One region of the Streptosporangium jomthongense genome, then DNA from elsewhere that is predicted to be linked to it. Evidence: riboswitches for the same ligand, from Rfam matches in the RefSeq annotation. Region 1 holds a riboswitch; the other holds the start of a gene.
What was found. A riboswitch is a leader RNA that binds a small molecule or an ion and turns the genes downstream of it on or off. The one in region 1 is predicted to bind glycine.
Positions count from the first base shown of each region.

Region 2: linked by a shared signal. The riboswitch ahead of gcvT (glycine cleavage system aminomethyltransferase GcvT) and the one ahead of gcvP (aminomethyl-transferring glycine dehydrogenase) in region 1 are both predicted to bind glycine.

Region 1 covers NZ_JBHSBC010000008.1:253,229-261,841, forward strand. The annotation lists gene ACFOYY_RS09125 (mannose-1-phosphate guanyltransferase) at 1-6, shown strand, start outside; gene ACFOYY_RS09130 (FHA domain-containing protein) at 253-765, shown strand; gene ftsR (transcriptional regulator FtsR) at 792-1,442, shown strand; gene ACFOYY_RS09140 (bifunctional nuclease family protein) at 1,522-1,992, shown strand; gene ACFOYY_RS09145 (MerR family transcriptional regulator) at 2,137-2,757, shown strand; glycine riboswitch at 2,772-2,863, shown strand; gene gcvP (aminomethyl-transferring glycine dehydrogenase) at 3,023-5,878, shown strand; gene ACFOYY_RS09155 (hypothetical protein) at 5,960-6,742, shown strand; gene ACFOYY_RS09160 (hypothetical protein) at 6,760-7,140, opposite strand; gene ACFOYY_RS09165 (alpha/beta hydrolase family protein) at 7,223-7,828, shown strand; gene ACFOYY_RS09170 (DUF5999 family protein) at 7,841-8,032, opposite strand; gene ACFOYY_RS09175 (TetR/AcrR family transcriptional regulator C-terminal domain-containing protein) at 8,390-8,613, opposite strand, start outside.
Region 2 covers NZ_JBHSBC010000032.1:108,530-117,142, forward strand. The annotation lists gene ACFOYY_RS26075 (ABC transporter ATP-binding protein) at 1-250, opposite strand, end outside; gene ACFOYY_RS26080 (High-affinity nickel-transporter) at 636-2,255, shown strand; gene ACFOYY_RS26085 (maleylpyruvate isomerase family mycothiol-dependent enzyme) at 2,271-3,008, opposite strand; gene ACFOYY_RS26090 (alpha/beta fold hydrolase) at 3,085-3,924, opposite strand; gene ACFOYY_RS26095 (TetR/AcrR family transcriptional regulator) at 3,921-4,526, opposite strand; gene ACFOYY_RS26100 (hypothetical protein) at 4,638-5,390, opposite strand; glycine riboswitch at 5,530-5,628, shown strand; glycine riboswitch at 5,631-5,715, shown strand; gene gcvT (glycine cleavage system aminomethyltransferase GcvT) at 5,757-6,845, shown strand; gene gcvH (glycine cleavage system protein GcvH) at 6,842-7,231, shown strand; gene ACFOYY_RS26115 (L-serine ammonia-lyase) at 7,317-8,613, shown strand, end outside.

The DNA of each region.
Region 1 (8,613 bases):
ACCTGAGGTCTCCCCTGGGATCCCCGGCCCGGAGAGCGCGAAAACCCAGCGCGGCGGCATGGACCGGGGCGCCGCCCGGCGGTAACTTTGTCCTCGACCGAACCCGTCCTCGAGCGTCGGACTTGATCTTTCTCGCTATTCGGTGTATGTTGCGGCATTCGCAGTCTGAGCAAATACTTGAGAAGCGATGAAGCGAGGCGCGCGTACCGAGAACCGTTGCCGCGTCCTCGCGGTAGGAGGCCGAGCCGATCGATGCCGAGCGTCTACTGCACGCAGTGCGGTCATGCCAACCCTGAGGACGCCCGTTTCTGTTCACGATGCGGGTCGCCGCTGACCAGGTTCGACTCCCCGGGAGACAGTACGTCGACGATCTCCCTGTCCGGGATCGAGGCCTACGAGGCGGAGACGGGAGAGACGCTTCTCGCCGAGCGGCAGGCCGTCGAGCAACTGCCTCCGGGCGCCGCGCTGCTCGTCGCCATGCGTGGTCCCAACGCGGGCAGCCGCTTCCTGCTGGACAGCGACCTGACCACGGTCGGCCGTCACCCCGAGAGTGACATCTTCCTGGACGACATCACCGTCTCGCGGCGTCACGTCGAGTTCTACCGGCGCGGCGGAGGGGTGTTCACCGTCCGTGACGTCGGCAGCCTCAACGGCACCTACGTCAACCGTGAGCGGATCGAGGAGGTCCCGCTCTACGGCGGCGACGAGGTGCAGATCGGCAAGTTCCGCCTGGTCTTCCTCACCCGTGGCGCCGCTGGAGGATGATGAGCTCCCAGGCGGCTCGTTCGCACATGAGCATCGGGGAGGTGCTCGCCCTGTTGCAGGGCGAGTTCCCCGACGTCAGCATCTCCAAGATCCGTTTCCTGGAGGGCGAGGGGTTGATCGAGCCGGAGCGCAGTCCCTCCGGCTACCGGAAGTTCAGTTACGCCGACGTCGAGCGGCTGCGTTACATCCTCGGCGAGCAGCGCGACCGTTACCTGCCGCTGCGTGTGATCAAGGACCGGCTCGAGGCCGCGGACCGCGAGGACCGGCCGGTCACCCCTCCGCGGGCCCTTCCCGGCGAGGCGCCGCCGGAGGTTCGTCTCACCCGCAAGGAACTGCTCGCCGCCGCCGAGCTCGACGAGGAGACCCTCACCGAGCTTGAGGACTTCGGCCTGCTCGCCGCGGTCGCCCGCCACTACGACGCCGAGGCGCTGGCCGTGGCCCGCAGCGTGGGGGCACTGGCCGCCTTCGGGCTCAGGGCACGCCACCTGCGGGTCGTCAAGGCCGCGGCCGAGCGGGAGGCCACCCTCGTCGAACAGGCCATCGCGCCGTTGCTTCGCCGCCGAGGCCCGGGGGCCATCGACCGGGCCGACGAGACCGCCAAGGAGATTTCTGGTCTTCTGCTGGAATTGCACGCCTCGCTCCTGCGTTCCGCCGTGCGTGGGGGCTTGGGCCGGTGAGAACCTGACCAGGCACTCGTCCCCTCACGAGTGTTACGTTGAACAAACCGGTCATAATCCAGCGAAGACGGAGCAGCCCGTGTTGCAGATGGAGGTCGTGGGCGTTCGGGTTGAGATGCCCTCAAACCAGCCTATTGTCCTGCTGAAGGAGGCACATGGGGAGCGGTACCTGCCGATCTGGATCGGCATGACCGAGGCGACGGCGATCGCGATGGCCCAGGCCGAAGAGCCGCCACCCCGGCCACTCACCCATGACCTCTTCCGCGACGTGCTCGACGCGCTCGGCGTCCGGCTGAGCACCGTGAACATCGTCGCACTCCGTGATGGGATCTTCTTCGCCGATCTCGTGTTCTCCAACGGGGTCGAGGTGAGCGCCCGTCCTTCGGACTCCATAGCCCTGGCGTTGCGTACGGGAGCCCGTATCTTCGCCAGTGAGGACATCGTCAGGGAGGCGGGGGTGATCATTCCCGACGACCAGGAGGACGAGGTGGAGAAGTTCAGGGAGTTCCTTGACACGATCACGCCCGAGGACTTCGGTCGCGCGGGGTAGGTATTTCGGTGCATTTACGCTTCACGACGCGCCGGGGAGGGTCGTTGACTGATCTTGGCCCCAGTCCTACGGTGCAAGTGAAACCCGCGGCTGTGCGCAAACCCCCAGATCAGGCCGCGGGATGAGAGAAAGCCGGAGGTCCGCGTGGCGGTCAGCAGCGGCGAGGGTAGAAACGCCGACCAGGATGACCCGGAACGGCGCGGGGAGGCACGTCAGCGTGCGGGCGAAGAGGGCCTGCTGTTCGACGGGCAGCCGGTGAAACTGCCCGCCGACATCGGATACCGCGGTCCCACCGCCTGTGCCGCGGCCGACATCACCTATCGGCAGCTGGACTACTGGGCGCGCACCGGTCTGGTCGAGCCCACGGTCAGGGCCGCTCACGGTTCGGGTTCCCAGCGCCTGTACGGCTTCCGCGACATCCTGGTGCTCAAGGTCGTCAAACGGCTGCTCGACACGGGTGTGTCCCTCCAGCAGATCCGCATCGCCGTCCAGCACCTGCGCGACCGCGGCGTCAACGACCTGGCCCAGATCACCCTCATGAGTGACGGGGTGAGCGTGTACGAGTGCACCTCACCCGACGAGGTCATCGACCTGCTCCAGGGAGGGCAGGGTGTCTTCGGCATAGCCCTCGGCCGCGTCTGGCAGGAGGTGGAGGGCTCCCTGGCCGACCTGCCCGGAGAGCGCGCGGAGTCCGGCCAGAGCCCTTTAGGCGATCACCACGCGGATGAGCTGGCCCGTCGTCGCCGGGCTCGCCGCACCGGGTAAGGTTGTCTCGCTGCTGACTCTGCGCGGGAGAGACCCCGGCATGATCGGGGCGCCGAAGGAGCAACCTCCCCGGAATCTCTCAGGCACCCGGTACCGCGTGGGCGAGGCGACTCTGGAAAGCAGGCACGCCCGCCAGGCGCGTCTCACCGACGGGGAAAGCCTTCCACGCACCGGAAGGTGAAACTCTCAGGTCGCGATGACAGAGGGGGAGATCCGGCATACGCCCGCGCCCAGCGCCGGTCTCCAACGTCTCGGGAGGCTTCCCATGACCGACCTGTCACCGCTCAGCGAGCTGACCCCCCCGCCGTTCGCCACCCGTCACATCGGGCCCGCGGACGCCGACCAGACCCGCATGCTCGAGGCGGTCGGATTCGCCTCGACCGCCGACCTGGTCGCGGTGGCCGTCCCCGAGGCCATCAGGGCGAAGGACAGGCTCAACCTCCCGCCCGCCGCGAGCGAGACGGAGGCCATCGCCGAGCTGCGCGCCCTCGCCGGGCGCAACACCGTGCTCACCTCGATGATCGGCCTGGGCTACCACGACACGATCACCCCGGCGGTCATCCGCCGCAACCTCCTGGAGAACCCCGGCTGGTACACCGCCTACACGCCCTACCAGCCCGAGATCTCCCAGGGGCGCCTTGAGGCCCTGCTCAACTTCCAGACGGTCGTCTCCGACCTGACCGGTCTCGACGTGGCGGGCGCCTCCCTGCTGGACGAGGCCACCGCCGCCGCCGAGGCGATGACGCTGGCCCGCAGGGCGGTGCGCGGCTCCTCGAACGTGTTCGTCGTCGACGCCGGCTCGTTGCCGCAGACCAAGGCCGTGCTGCGCACCAGGGCCGAGCCGCTCGGCATCGAGCTGGTCGAGAGCGACTTCACCGAGGCCCTTCCCGACTGTTTCGGCGTGCTCGTGCAGTACCCCGGGGCCGACGGCGAGATCAGGGACTTCCGCGCCGTCGCCGAGGCCGCCCACGCGCGCGGCGCCCAGGTGGTGGCCGCCGCCGACCTGCTGGCCCTGACCCTGCTGGCCGCCCCCGGCGAGCTCGGCGCCGACATCGCGATCGGCTCCTCGCAGCGCTTCGGCGTCCCGCTGGGCTTCGGCGGCCCGCACGCCGCCTACATGGCCGTCCGCGACGGCCTGCAGCGGCAGATGCCCGGCCGTCTGGTCGGCGTCTCCCAGGACGCCGACGGCCGCCCCGCCTACCGCCTGGCGCTGCAGACCCGTGAGCAGCACATCCGCAGGGAGAAGGCGACCAGCAACATCTGCACCGCGCAGGTGCTGCTCGCGGTCATCGCGGGCATGTACGCCGTCTACCACGGCCCCGAGGGCCTTCGCAGGATCGCCAGGCGCGTCCACCGGCACGCCGTCGTGCTGGCCGCGGGCCTGCGCCACGGAGGCGTCGAGGTCGTCCACGACGCCTTCTTCGACACCGTGCTCGCCCGGGTGCCCGGCCGCGCCGCCCGGATCGTGGCCGCGGCCCGCGACAACGGCGTCAACCTGCGCCTGGTCGACGCCGACCACGTCGGTGTCACCTGCGACGAGCGGACCGAGCAGCTCCACCTGGAGCAGGTCCTGGCCGCCTTCGAGGTCAGCGGCGCCGTACTGACCGACCTGGACGCCGCGGCGCACGACGCGCTGCCCGAGGGGCTGGCGCGCACCGGCGACTACCTGACCCACCCGGTCTTCCACAGCCACAGGTCGGAGACGGCCATGCTGCGCTACCTGCGCAGGCTCCAGGACAAGGACGTCGCGCTCGACCGGTCGATGATCCCGCTCGGCTCGTGCACCATGAAGCTCAACGCGACCACCGAGATGGAGCCGATCACCTGGCCCGAGTTCGCCGGGCTGCACCCCTACGCCCCCGCGGAGCAGGCCGAGGGCTACACGGAGCTGGTGCGGGAGCTTGAGGGCTGGCTGGCCGAGGTCACCGGCTACGACGCGGTCTCCATCCAGCCGAACGCGGGCTCCCAGGGTGAGTTCGCCGGGCTGCTGGCGATCCGCGCCTACCACCACGCCCGCGGCGAGGCCCATCGCGACGTCTGCCTGATCCCCTCCTCCGCGCACGGCACCAACGCCGCCAGCGCGGTCATGGCCGGTATGCGGGTCGTCGTGGTCGCCTGCGACGACAACGGCAACGTGGACCTCGCCGACCTCGACGCCAAGCTCGGCAAGCACCGCGACCGGCTCGCCGCGATCATGGTGACCTACCCCTCGACGCACGGCGTCTACGAGGAGACCATCACCCAGATCTGCGAGCGGGTGCACGAGGCGGGCGGCCAGGTCTACGTCGACGGCGCCAACCTCAACGCCCTGGTCGGCCTGGCCAAGCCGGGCGAGTTCGGGGCGGACGTCTCCCACCTGAACCTGCACAAGACCTTCTGCATCCCGCACGGCGGCGGCGGCCCCGGCGTCGGCCCCGTCGCGGTCCGCGCCCACCTCGCCGGCTACCTGCCCGGTCACCCGCTGCGCGACGACTCGCCGGTCGGTCCCGTCTCCGCCGCGCCGTACGGCTCGGCGGGCATCCTGCCCATCTCCTGGGCCTACGTCAGGATGATGGGCGCAGACGGGCTCAAGGCGGCCACCGAGCAGGCCATCCTGTCGGCCAACTACCTGGCCCGCAGGCTCGCCCCGCACTACCCCGTCCTCTACACCGGCCGGGGCGGCCTGGTCGCCCACGAGTGCATCGTGGACCTGCGCCAGATCACCAAGGAGACCGGTGTGACCGTGGACGACGTGGCCAAGCGCCTGGTCGACTACGGCTTCCACGCTCCCACCATGTCCTTCCCGGTGGCCGGTACGCTGATGATCGAGCCGACCGAGAGCGAGGACCTGGCCGAGCTCGACCGGTTCTGCGAGGCGATGATCGCGATCAGGGGGGAGATCGAGAAGGTCGCCTCCGGCGCCTACGACAAGACCGACAACCCGCTGCGCAACGCCCCGCACACGGCCGCCTGCCTGCTGGCCGACGACTGGGAGCACGCCTACTCGCGGGCCGAGGCGGCCTACCCGCTGCCGTCGGTGCGCGAGGCCAAGTACTGGTCGCCGGTCCGCCGGATCGACCAGGCGTACGGCGACCGCAATCTGGTGTGCGCCTGCCCTCCGCTTGAGGCCTACGAGGACTGATTCGCACCGTTAAGATCCACCTCGTGGACAGGGCTCCGGGCCACCGGGCCCGGGGCGATTCCTTACCCGGAGGGACCCTGCATGCCAGAGGTGGACACCCGACCGCTGGAGACCGCGCGGCGGCTGGCCGAGGACGGTGACCTGGACGGCGCCGCGGTGATTCTCGCGGAGCTGGCCGCGGACCCCGAGGGGCCCGACCGCGCGCAGGCGGCGGTCGGGCTGGCGGTGGTGCTCGAGGAGCGGGGGGACGCGCCCGACGCCAGGGCGGCGGCCCGTGCCGCGCTGGCCACCGGCCATCCCGAGTTCGCCGGGCAGGCCGCCTGCCTGCTCGCCAGGAGCTTCGAGCGCGACGACCTGCCCGACCAGGCGCGGGCGGCCTGGCAGGCCGCGCTGGGCACCGGGAACGCCGCCTGCGCTCCGCTGGCGCACATGGGCCTGGCCAGGCTCGCCGTGGGCCCCGTGGAGGCGGAGGAGGCCCTGAGGGCCGCGCTGGCGACCGGAGAGCCGGAGATCTCCTCCCTCGCCGCCCAGCGGCTGGCCGAGATCCTCCTTGAGGAGGGGGAGGCGGCCGAGGCGGCGGGAGTGCTCGTCGAGGCGCTGTCCGTGCCGGACGTCGTGGAGACGGCGAGGCTGCGGGTGCTGCTCGGCATCGCCCATCTCGAACTGGCCTGCGCCGAGCTCACCGGGGCGGTGGAGGAGGGCGGCGACGCCGAGACCGGGGCGCTGGCCATCGAGCTGCTGGCCCGCACGCTGCCGCTCAGAGGGCGTGACGAGGACGCCGAGCGGGTGTGGCGTTACGGCCTGGACAGCGCGGACGAGGAACTGGCCGAGGAGGTCAGGCTGCGACGCAACCGGGACGCCTGAGTCTCCGGCCCCGCTCTTCAGTCGCGGTGGCGCAGCCCGCCGAGGGCGTGGGCGATGTTGATCACCACGATGCCGCCCCAGGCGACCAGGATCCCCACGGTCCCGCCCTCGGCGGCGACGGCGGTCAGCGGGATGGCCAGCCCCAGCGAGCCGAGCGCGATCGGGACGGTGCCGTTCCCCTTGCGCCGCGGCGCGGGGGGAGGACCCTGGGGGTGCGGATAGTGCTGCTGGGGGTGATAACCCGTGGCCTGCAGCTCCGCCCGCACCCTGGCGGCGATCGTCGAGTCGAGGCGTTCGACGAAGGACTCGACGAGCGCGGCCTCGTACTCGGGGCCGAGGTCACGGCGGGCCCCGATGGTCGCCCGTACGTCCTGTCGGATATCGTGATGATCCTGCACCCTGAGATTGTCCGCCCTGCCGCAGGCCCGGACATCAGCCGTTAGGACTAGATCGGTGTCCATCCGGAGTACTGCCTCGTCCGTGGAGATCGGCACCGTTCACGGCCCGGCCGTGGCCGAGATCGACGAGGTGGCCGATCCACGTTTCCTGCTGGTGCTCACCCACGGCTCGGCCGGGGGAGTGGACGCACCCGACCTGCTGGCCGTACGGGACGCGGTGACGCCGATCGGCGGAGTGGTCGCCCGGGTGCTCCAGCCGTTCAGGATGCGAGGGGCCAGGGCTCCCGGATCGGCGGCCAGGCAGGACGAGGCCTGGCTGGAACTGGTCGCCGGGCTTCGCGGGCTCCGGCCCGGTCTGCCGCTGGTGCAGGGCGGGCGGAGCAACGGGGCCAGGGTCGCCTGCCGTACGGCCTCGCAGGCGGGGGCGACGGCGGTGGTCGCGCTGGCCTTCCCCCTGCATCCTCCCGGTAAGCCGGAGAGGTCGCGCGCGCAGGAACTGCGCGCGGCGGGGGTCGACGTGCTGGCGGTCAGCGGTGACCGTGACCCGTTTGGGGTCCCCGAGGCGGCGGACACCTCGCGCCTGGTGGTGCTGCCCGGTGAGGGGCACGATCTCAAAAGGCATCCCGGCAGGGTGGGCGAGGTGGTCGCGCACTGGCTCGGCGCGAGGATGCGCGCCGCCGCGGAGTGATCGGTCAGGCGATCAGGCGACGCCGGCCAGGGGCCGGTGCGGCTCGATGACCCCGCCGTCGGGCAGGATCTCACCGGTGTCGTCGAACAGCACCACACCGTTGCAGAGCAGGCTCCAGCCCTGCTCGGGGTGGGCGACCATCGTACGGGCGGCTTCGCGGTCCAGCGCCTCGGCGGGCGGACAGGACGGCTGGTGCGGGCACATCGGCGTGCCTCCGGATCTCTATCGTCGGCTCGCTGGATCGACATCGGACAGCGGGTGGACACCGTGTCCCCGATGGGAATCCGTTCCCATCGCGTGACGGGTGACGAGCATCTGGTGTGGACATGTGGGTCGTGCGTGCCTCGAACGGGGTGAGGTCCGCACGTTGGTCAAACTCAAGTGTGCGATCTGGATCTCACCCCGGGACATAGCCCGTTAGGACTGTTTGCGAACTCTGGAGAGTGGTCCTTCAGGGCTCTTCCGGAGGTGTGACCTATAGCACAGGATGCCTCATAGCGGACATCTGGCCAAGCGAAACGCACCATCTGGCAGGTAAAAAAGGATCGGCCTCGCGTTTCTTTACCGTTCAGTCTCCGTTCGCTTTCCGTTGAGTCCCGCCAGCAGGGCGTTCAGCCCGTGCTCGAAGTCGGTGTCGGCCGCCGCGGAGCCTCCGCCGGCCGACGGGGGACGCCACGGCTCGGCGCCGTCCGCCGGGGAGTCGGCCCATCCGGAGCGCTGTACCTCGACCGCGACCGCGCCGAAGACGTAGGCCCGCAGCGTCCGTACCGCCTGCGCCGCGTCGG
Region 2 (8,613 bases), on a different contig from region 1:
CCAGCGCGCCGACGACCGCGCCCACGACGACCGCGACCGTCAGGCCGAGCACCGGCCCGACCAGGGACCGGTTCGCGCCGAAGGCGTCGATGACCGTCTTGGCGAGCAGGGGCATGGCCAGGCCGGCGAGCGAGCCGACCAGGCTGAGCGCGCCGCCGAGCAGCAGGGCGGAACGGTGTGGCCTGATGTAGGCGAACAGCGGGCGCCACGACGCGGTCTCTGACAATTCCCGTCTCCTTTGAGATGACATGACCGGCCCCCGACCGACGTGCTTCATATCTACTGCGCACACGCCCCTTTCGAGCGGCACGGCCGGTTTCGTAGACGAAAGTCGATTCCGTCAACATAGGTTGACGCGATCGGCATGTCAACCATGGTTGACGTAAGAGAAGCGGGACACCCGGGGAGGGATGCCCTCTTCGGTCTCCTCAAGGGAAAAATCCATGAATTTTCTGCTCTTTCCGCCGTGCCGCCGCACGAAAGAGCCACCCGGAGCCGGAAGCATTCCAGCGGCGACCAGACGGCCACCGGCGGGCCGGGGCACTCCCCGGGGCACCGCAGGCCGCCGACGCCGAGATCGAACGTTCGCCGGCACGACGGAGCCCCGTCCGCGTCCGTGAGCCTCGGGAGGTTGCATGACATCGGCACAGGTCCCACCGCCCGCGGGCCGGTACGGCGCGCGGGAACGGCGTCGTGGAGGGCTCCTGTTCGTCCTCTCCTGCCTGGCGGTCGCGATGTTCCCCGCCTCCGCCCCGCCCGCCGCCGCGCATCCGCTGGGGGACCTCACCGTCAACCACTACGACGGCCTGCGGATCACCCCCGACCGGATCGAGAACACGGCGGTCGTCGACAGCGCCGAGCTGCCCACCCTCCAGGCCATGACCGAGATGGACACCGACGGCTCGGGCAGGGTCTCCACCGCCGAACTGGCGGCCTACGGCGCCGCCCGCTGCGCCGCGCTCGCCGGGTCACAGCGGCTGACCGTCAACGGCTCCCCCGTCGCCTGGCGTGTCGCCGGGAGCGGCCTGCGATACGCCCGGGGGCAGGGCGGCCTGCGGACCAGCCGCCTGACGTGCGACCTGACCGCCGACGTCCGCGCCCGGGGGACGGTCGACTTCAGCGACGACTACCTGCCCGACCGGACCGGCTGGCGGGAGATCACCGCGGTCGCCTCCGGCGGTCTGCGCCTGAGCCGGTCCTCCGTTCCCGGGACGAGTGTCAGCGGACGGCTGCGGTCCTACCCGGACGACCTGCTGGCCGCACCCCTCGACCAGCGGACCGCGCGGCTGAGCGTCACCCCGGAGACAGGTCCCTCGGCGGCCGTGCCGTCCCCGACGCCCGGGCCGTCCGACCTGTCCGGGCTGTCCGGCGGTCCGCTCGGCGGTGTGACGGCCTGGCTCGACCACACCTTCACCGGCCTGGTCGGCACCGACTCGCCGACCGCGCCGCTCGTGCTGCTCTCGGTGCTCATGGCCGTCGCGCTGGGCGCCGGGCACGCCCTCATCCCGGGACACGGCAAGACCATCATGGCCGCCTACCTGGCGGGCAGACGGGGACGCCCGCGTGACGCGCTGATCGTCGGCGCGACCGTCACCGTGACCCACACCGTCGGCGTCCTGGTGGCCGGTCTGCTGCTGACCGTCCTGTCCGCGCTCACCGGCGAGGCGGTGCTCGCCTGGCTCGGCCTGGTCAGCGGTCTGCTGATCACCCTGGTCGGGGCCGGGCTGCTGCGCTCCGCCTGGCATGCCCACCGCACCGGCGAGGCCCCCGCCCACGGTCACGGGCACGGCCACACCCACGGCCGTGCTCCCCTCGTTCCCCGGCGCTCCCCCGTCCGGGAGGTCCCCGGCGGTGCGGCCCACGGGTACGCGCCGGTCGCCGTCCTCGAACGGCGGGCCGATGAGGACCTCCCCCGCGAGCCGACGCCCCGCTCCCGGCGCGGGCTGGTCGGCCTGGGGGTGGCCGGAGGGCTGGTGCCCAGCCCCTCGGCGCTCGTCGTCCTGCTGGGCGCGATCGGCCTCGGCCGCACATGGTTCGGGATCGCGCTGATCCTGGCGTACGGCCTCGGCATGGCGGGCACGCTCACCCTCACCGGGCTGCTGCTGGTCAAACTCGCCGGGCGTCTCGGCCGCCTGGCGGCCGGGGGAAACGGCGTGGCGAGCCGCCTGTCCTCGCTCCTGCCGATCGGCACCGCCGTGGCCGTCATGCTGCTCGGTCTCGGCCTGACCGTGCGGAGCCTCATCGGCGCCGCGTGAACGACCCCGGACCGCCTACTGGGTCTCCTCCTGCAGGCGCGCCCACAGCCCGGCGAGCGCGTCCACGTCACCGGAGCTCCTGAGGGAGTTGCCGCCCGCCCCGCGCCGGTTCCACAGGTGGAGCAGGAGGTCCTCCGGCTCGCCGTCGATCCGCGCGTCCGGCGTCGCCCCCTCCTTCGCCCACACCGCGCGGTCCGCGCGCAGCGTCAGCGCCCACTCCCGGTCCCCGCAGCCCAGCACGACCGTACGGCCGACGCCCTGCTCCCGTTCGGGCCTGCCGCCGAAGTCGTGGGTGATGAAACCGAGCAGCTCGTCGACGCCGTCGGCCGCCGGCTCGGGGTCGACCGGGGTCGGCCCCCCGTCGATCAACTCGGCGTCGATCCGGTGGACGACCGTCTCGTGGGCCATCCTGCGGTACCAGAAGCCGACCGTCTGGTCCGGCGGGAACCAGGTGTGGGAGGGCGCGCCCGGCCCGCGCATGACGAGCTGGTCGAGCAGCGTCTCACGCTGGGAGAGGAACCAGTCCCTGAGCGCGGCGTCGCCGGGCAGCGGCGCCCGCTCGGCCTTCTGCGGGTCACGCCCGAGCCGCATGCACAGGACCTTGTGGTCGTAGACCCCTCCGACGTGGTGGAGCAGGTCACGGCCGGTCCAGCCGGGGCACGACGGCACCCGGGCGTCCAGCCCCCGCTCCGCGGCCGCGAGCAGGAGATCACCGTCGGCGCGGATCAGGTCGAGATAGCGAGTGTGATCCATGGGCGGCATCATGCCGTACGGCCCCGACGGTCCTCTCCCTGTTTTCCGCTCGGCCGGTGGACGCCGCGCCCCGGTGTCACCGGGCGTCGAGCACCTCGCGAAGCAGCTTCCCGAACTCGGCGGGGTGGGTGCTGAGCCCCGTGTGCCCGCCGGGGAAGTGGACCAGCTCCGTGCCGAACCGCTCCGCCAGGAGGGCCGCGGGACGGTAGGGCAGTTCGCCGTGGGAGTCCGCCCCGGCCGCGAGCACGAGCCGGTCCGACAGGGCCCGCAGCCGGTCCACGTCCGGGACGTGGGCCATGAAGCTCGGGATGACACGCCCGATGAAGTAGGGGGCGTCGGCCATCGACCGTTCGACGCGCGCGGCCGCCCTGGGGGACAGCTCGGCGGCGGGCCGCGCGCCGGCGCTCTCCCCCGGGCGCCTGAGACCGGCCGCGAGCACGGTCGCCGCGGCCATCGGCCCCTCCCGGTCGAAGGCCTCCCGGACACGGGCGAGCATCACGCGGTGCTCGGCGGCGTCCGGCAGCACCTCGGCCAGCGGCGGCTCGTGCGCCACGACACGTGCGATCCGCCCGGGGTGGGCGGTGAGCAGGTGCATCGCGACGATCGCCCCCGAGCTGCAGCCCGCCACGCTGACGGGCTCCCCGGGGGAGAGCAGGTCGATCAGCCCGAGGGCGTCCTCGGCGTGCTGTTCCACCCGCTGGGGCGCCGCCGGGTCGTCCAGCGGGCTGTTGGACAGGCCGCGCGGGTCGTAGGTGACGACCGTGCGGTCGGCGGCCAGGTCGTCGACGATCTCCTCGAAGGAGGCGGCGCCGCCGGTGCCGCCGGGGATCAGCAGCAGGAGCGGCCCGCGCCCCCGCACCTCGTAGTACAGCTCGGCGCCGTCCACACGCAGGCGTCCGGTGGTCGTCTCGGTCATGTCCTGTCTCCTTCACCGTGTGGTTCGTGCTCGGCGGGCCAGCGCTCCAGGAGGGTGTGCAGGGCGTCGAGGCAGCGTGACCACGACTCCTCGGCCGGGCGCGAGTGCGCGAACCCGCCCGCCGCCTCAAGGCTGATGAAGCCGTGCAGCATGCTGCGCAGCAGCCGTACCGCGTCGGTCAAGTCGGGCTCCCCGAGGGCGTAGGCGCGCAACATGCCGTAGGTCAGCTCGATCGCGCGCCGCGGCCCGCGCGCCGCGGCCAGGAGCTCGGGGTCGATCTCCGTGGGGATCTGCGTCGCCATGTAGCGGCCCGGGTGTTCGCGGGCGTAGTCCCGGTAGGCGGTCGCGTACGCGACCAGCGCGTCCCTGCCCGCCAGCCCCGCGGTGGCCTCCGCGATGCGGACGCTCTTCTCGTCGGCCGCCAGCAGGGCGATCCGGCCGCGCAGGTCCTCAAGGCCGCGAACGTGCGCGTAGAGGCTGGCGTCCTTCACCCCGAGCCGTCGTGCCACCGCCGACATGGTCAGCCGGTCGAACCCGACCTCGTCGGCCAGTTCGGCACCGGCGAGCGTCACCCGATCCGTCGTCAACCCGGCCCGCGCCATACGCACCCCTCTCTCCTAGAACCCCTAGACTGTAACTAATCACATTAGCTTCTGTCTAATGAGATTAGTTTCACCGGGCGCGCGACAGTACGGCACGGCGGTTCACCGAGGTCAGCGGCGTGGCCGCAGGCGGGAGGAGGGCAGGTCGTGACGGCCGGAGACGAACTCCTGGAAGGCGATCTTGACCTTGATGGCCGGGCGGCGCCAGCGCTCCTCACGGCGCTGCGCCCTGGCCAGTTTCCAGGGCCTCGGCCTTCGGGAGCCCGGGGCGAAGAACCAGTGGGCCCAGGGGGAGCCGGGCCGGGCCAGCCGCAGCGCCCCGACGATCAGCAGCAGCGGGACGAACAGACCGACCATGCCCGTCCAGATCTTCCCCTTCAGCAGGGTGACCACGGCGAGCATGAGATTGAGCACGAGGAAGCCGACCGCCAGCCACGTCCCCTGCGGCGTGCCGTCCGGCCGCTCCCAGCCCAGCGGGCGCAGGCCGAGCAGGAGCAGACCGGTGACGGCGATCGCGATGAACACCGCGTCGACCGACGTGCGGCCCTCCTCCTCCCAGTAGACGTCGTGCAGGTGCAGGATCAGCGCGAACTCGTCCAGGATGAGGGCGGCGCCCACCCCGAAGACGGCCGCGGTCAGGGCGTACCACCCCTGGGACACGCCGGAGACGAGCAGGCCGGAGACCCCGCCGAGCATCGTCAGCACCACGCCGAACACCACATGGTGGATGTGCATGTCGCCGACGCTGACGTTGCCGAACCAGCCGATCTTGGCGCGGATGAGCCGGACGTTGATGCGGGTGAAGACGAAGGCGACGATCAGCGCGACGAAGAAACAGAAGAGCGGTAGCCGTCCTGTTTCCACGATTCGATGTTGGAACAAATCCCCCACTGCACCTTCAGGTTATGCGAGAGCCGTCATGATCACGCCTAACCGGACACTCTGTCCCGACCCGGGGATTTCGCTCGGCCCTCGCCTACGGTTAGGCTGGCCGGGACACCGACGAGCCCGCGCGGGAGAGCGTCCTGACATCCAGGCCAGGACCCCTGAAGGAGCAAGCCCTCCCCGCAAACCTCTCAAGGCAAAGGACCGCGTGGGTAGGTGCCTCTGGAAAGCAGGCCGTACGGCCTCGCCGAAGGTGAAAGTCCGGCAAAAATCGGGCGAAGCTCTCAGGCATCCATGACAGAGGGGGAGGATGCTTCTCATCCGACCCCTGTCTGAGGTGCGAACATGTCCCGACCCACGCCGCTGCGCGGTGTTCACGAGGCCCTCGGCGCGACGCTGACCGACTTCGCGGGCTGGCTGATGCCGCTGCGCTACGGAAGCGAGTCCGCCGAGCACAACGCGGTCCGCCAGGCGGCCGGCCTGTTCGACCTCTCCCACATGGGAGAGATCTTCGTGACGGGCCCGCAGGCAGGCGAGGCCCTCGACTACGCGCTCGTCGGTCACATCTCCGCCCTTGAGCCGGGACGCGCCCGCTACACGATGATCGTCGATCCCCAGGGCGGCGTGCTCGACGACCTGATCGTCTACCGCCTGGCCGACCAGGAGTTCATGGTCGTCGCCAACGCCTCCAACTACCCCCGGGTCGCCGCCGAGCTGACCGAGCGCGCCGGGGCCTTCGAGGCCGCGGTCGAGGACCGCTCCGAGCAGTACGCGCTGGTCGCGGTACAGGGGCCGCGCTCCCGCGAGATCCTGGGCGGGCTCACCGACGCCGACCTCGACGGCCTGAAGTACTACGCGGGCCTTCCCGCGACCGTCGCCGGGCTCTCCGCCCTCGTCGCCCGCACCGGCTACACCGGCGAGGACGGCTTCGAGCTGTTCGTCGCCGCCGACGACGCCGAGCCGCTGTGGGCCGCGCTCACCAAGGCGGGCGAGCCGTACGGCCTGCTGCCCGCCGGGCTTTCGGCGCGTGACACCCTCCGTCTTGAGGCGGGGATGCCGCTGTACGGCAACGAGCTCTCCGCTGATCTCACCCCGTTCGACGCGGGGCTCGGCCGTGTGGTGAGGTTTGACAAACCAGGCGACTTCGTCGGCAGGGCCGCCCTTGAGCCGCTCAAGGACGTCCCCCCGGCCCGCCGCCTGGTGGGACTGATCGCGACCGGCCGCAGGGTGCCCCGCCACGGGTATCCGGTGGTCTCCGGCGACGGCGTCGTCGTCGGAGAGGTGACCAGCGGAGCGCCTTCCCAGACCCTGGGCAGGCCGATCGCCATGGCCTACGTGGACAACGGAACGTCCGCTGGACTGGCCGTGGACATCCGGGGCAGTCACGAGCCGGTCGAGGTCGTTGAGCTGCCTTTCTACAGGAGGAAAAAGTGAGTGACATTCCCGAGGAGCTGCACTACACCAAGGAGCACGAGTGGATCTCGGGCATAGACGACGGCCTGACCCTGACCGTCGGCATCACCGCCTACGCCGCCAACGCCCTCGGTGACGTGGTCTTCGTCCAGTTGCCCGAGGCCGGTTCCTCGCTCACCGCGGGTGAGGCGGTCGGCGAGGTCGAGTCGACCAAGTCGGTGAGCGACATCTTCGCGCCGGTCGGCGGTGAGGTCGTCGAGGTCAACGAGGCCGTCGTCGACGACCCCTCGCTGGTCAACAGTGACCCCTATGGCGACGGCTGGCTGTTCCGCGTCCGGCTTGAGGGTGACCCGGAGGACCTGCTGTCCCCCGAGGAGTACACGGCACTCACTTCGGGCGAATCCTGAAATATCTAATCTTGCGTCGTGATCACGCGCGTCCACCGGCGCGCGTGATCACGACCGCGGGACAGCGCAAAGGCAGGGCAGATCAATGGCGATCAGCGTCTTCGACCTCTTCAAGATCGGTATCGGCCCGTCCAGCTCGCACACCGGCGGCCCGATGGCCGCCGCCCACAGGTTCGCCAGAGGGCTCGACCACGACGGCCTGCTCGACAAGACCACCCGGGTCGAGGTCATCCTCTACGGCTCGCTCGGCCTGACCGGCAAGGGCCACGGCAGCGACAAGGCCGTCCTTCTCGGCCTGACCGGCGACAAACCCGAACTCGTCGACGTCGACACCGTCGACGAACGGCTGGCCGCCATGCGCGCCTCGGGAACGATCCGGTTGTACGGCTCCCGCGAGATCCCGTTCGCGGTCGGTGAGCATCTCGTCTTCGAACGCAAGATCTCCCTGCCGCACCACCCGAACGGCATGCGGTTCACCGCCTTCGGGGAGACCGGCGACGTCCTGCGGGAGAAGGTCTACTACTCGGTCGGCGGCGGCTTCGTGGTCGACGAGAACGCCACCGGCGCCGACCGCATCAAACCGGACGACACCGTCCTGCCGTACCCCTTCACCACGGCGGCCGAACTGCTCGGCCACTGCACGGAGACGGGTCTTTCCGTCTCGGGGCTGATGCTGGAGAACGAGAAGGCCTTCGGCCTGTCCGAGCGGGAGATCCGCGACCGGCTGCTGAACCTGTGGCGCGTCATGAGCGAGTGCGTCGGGCGCGGCATCGCCAAGGAGGGCGTGCTGCCCGGCGGCCTGAAGGTCAGGCGCAGGGCCCACCAGCTCCACCGGAGGCTGCAGAGCGAGGCCGCGGAGAAGGACCCGCTGCACGCGATGGACTGGGTCTCGCTGTTCGCCCTCGCGGTGAACGAGGAGAACGCCGCGGGCGGGCGGGTCGTCACGGCGCCGACGAACGGCGCGGCGGGCATCGTCCCGGCCGTGCTCACCTACTACGACCGGTTCGTCCCGAACTCCGACGACGACGGGGTGGTGCGCTTCCTGCTCACCGCGGGGGCGATCGGCGTGCTGTTCAAGGAGAACGCCTCCATCTCCGGCGCCGAGGTCGGCTGCCAGGGCGAGGTCGGCTCCGCCTGCTCGATGGCGGCGGCCGGGCTGACCGAGGCGCTCGGCGGCACCCCCGAGCAGGTGGAGAACGCCGCCGAGATCGGCATCGAGCACAACCTGGGGCTGACCTGCGACCCGATCGGCGGCCTGGTGCAGATCCCGTGCATCGAGCGCAACGCGGTGGCCTCGATCAAGGCCATCACCGCGGCCAGGATCGCACTGCGCGGCGACGGCCGCCACTTCGTCTCCCTGGACAAGGCGATCAAGACGATGC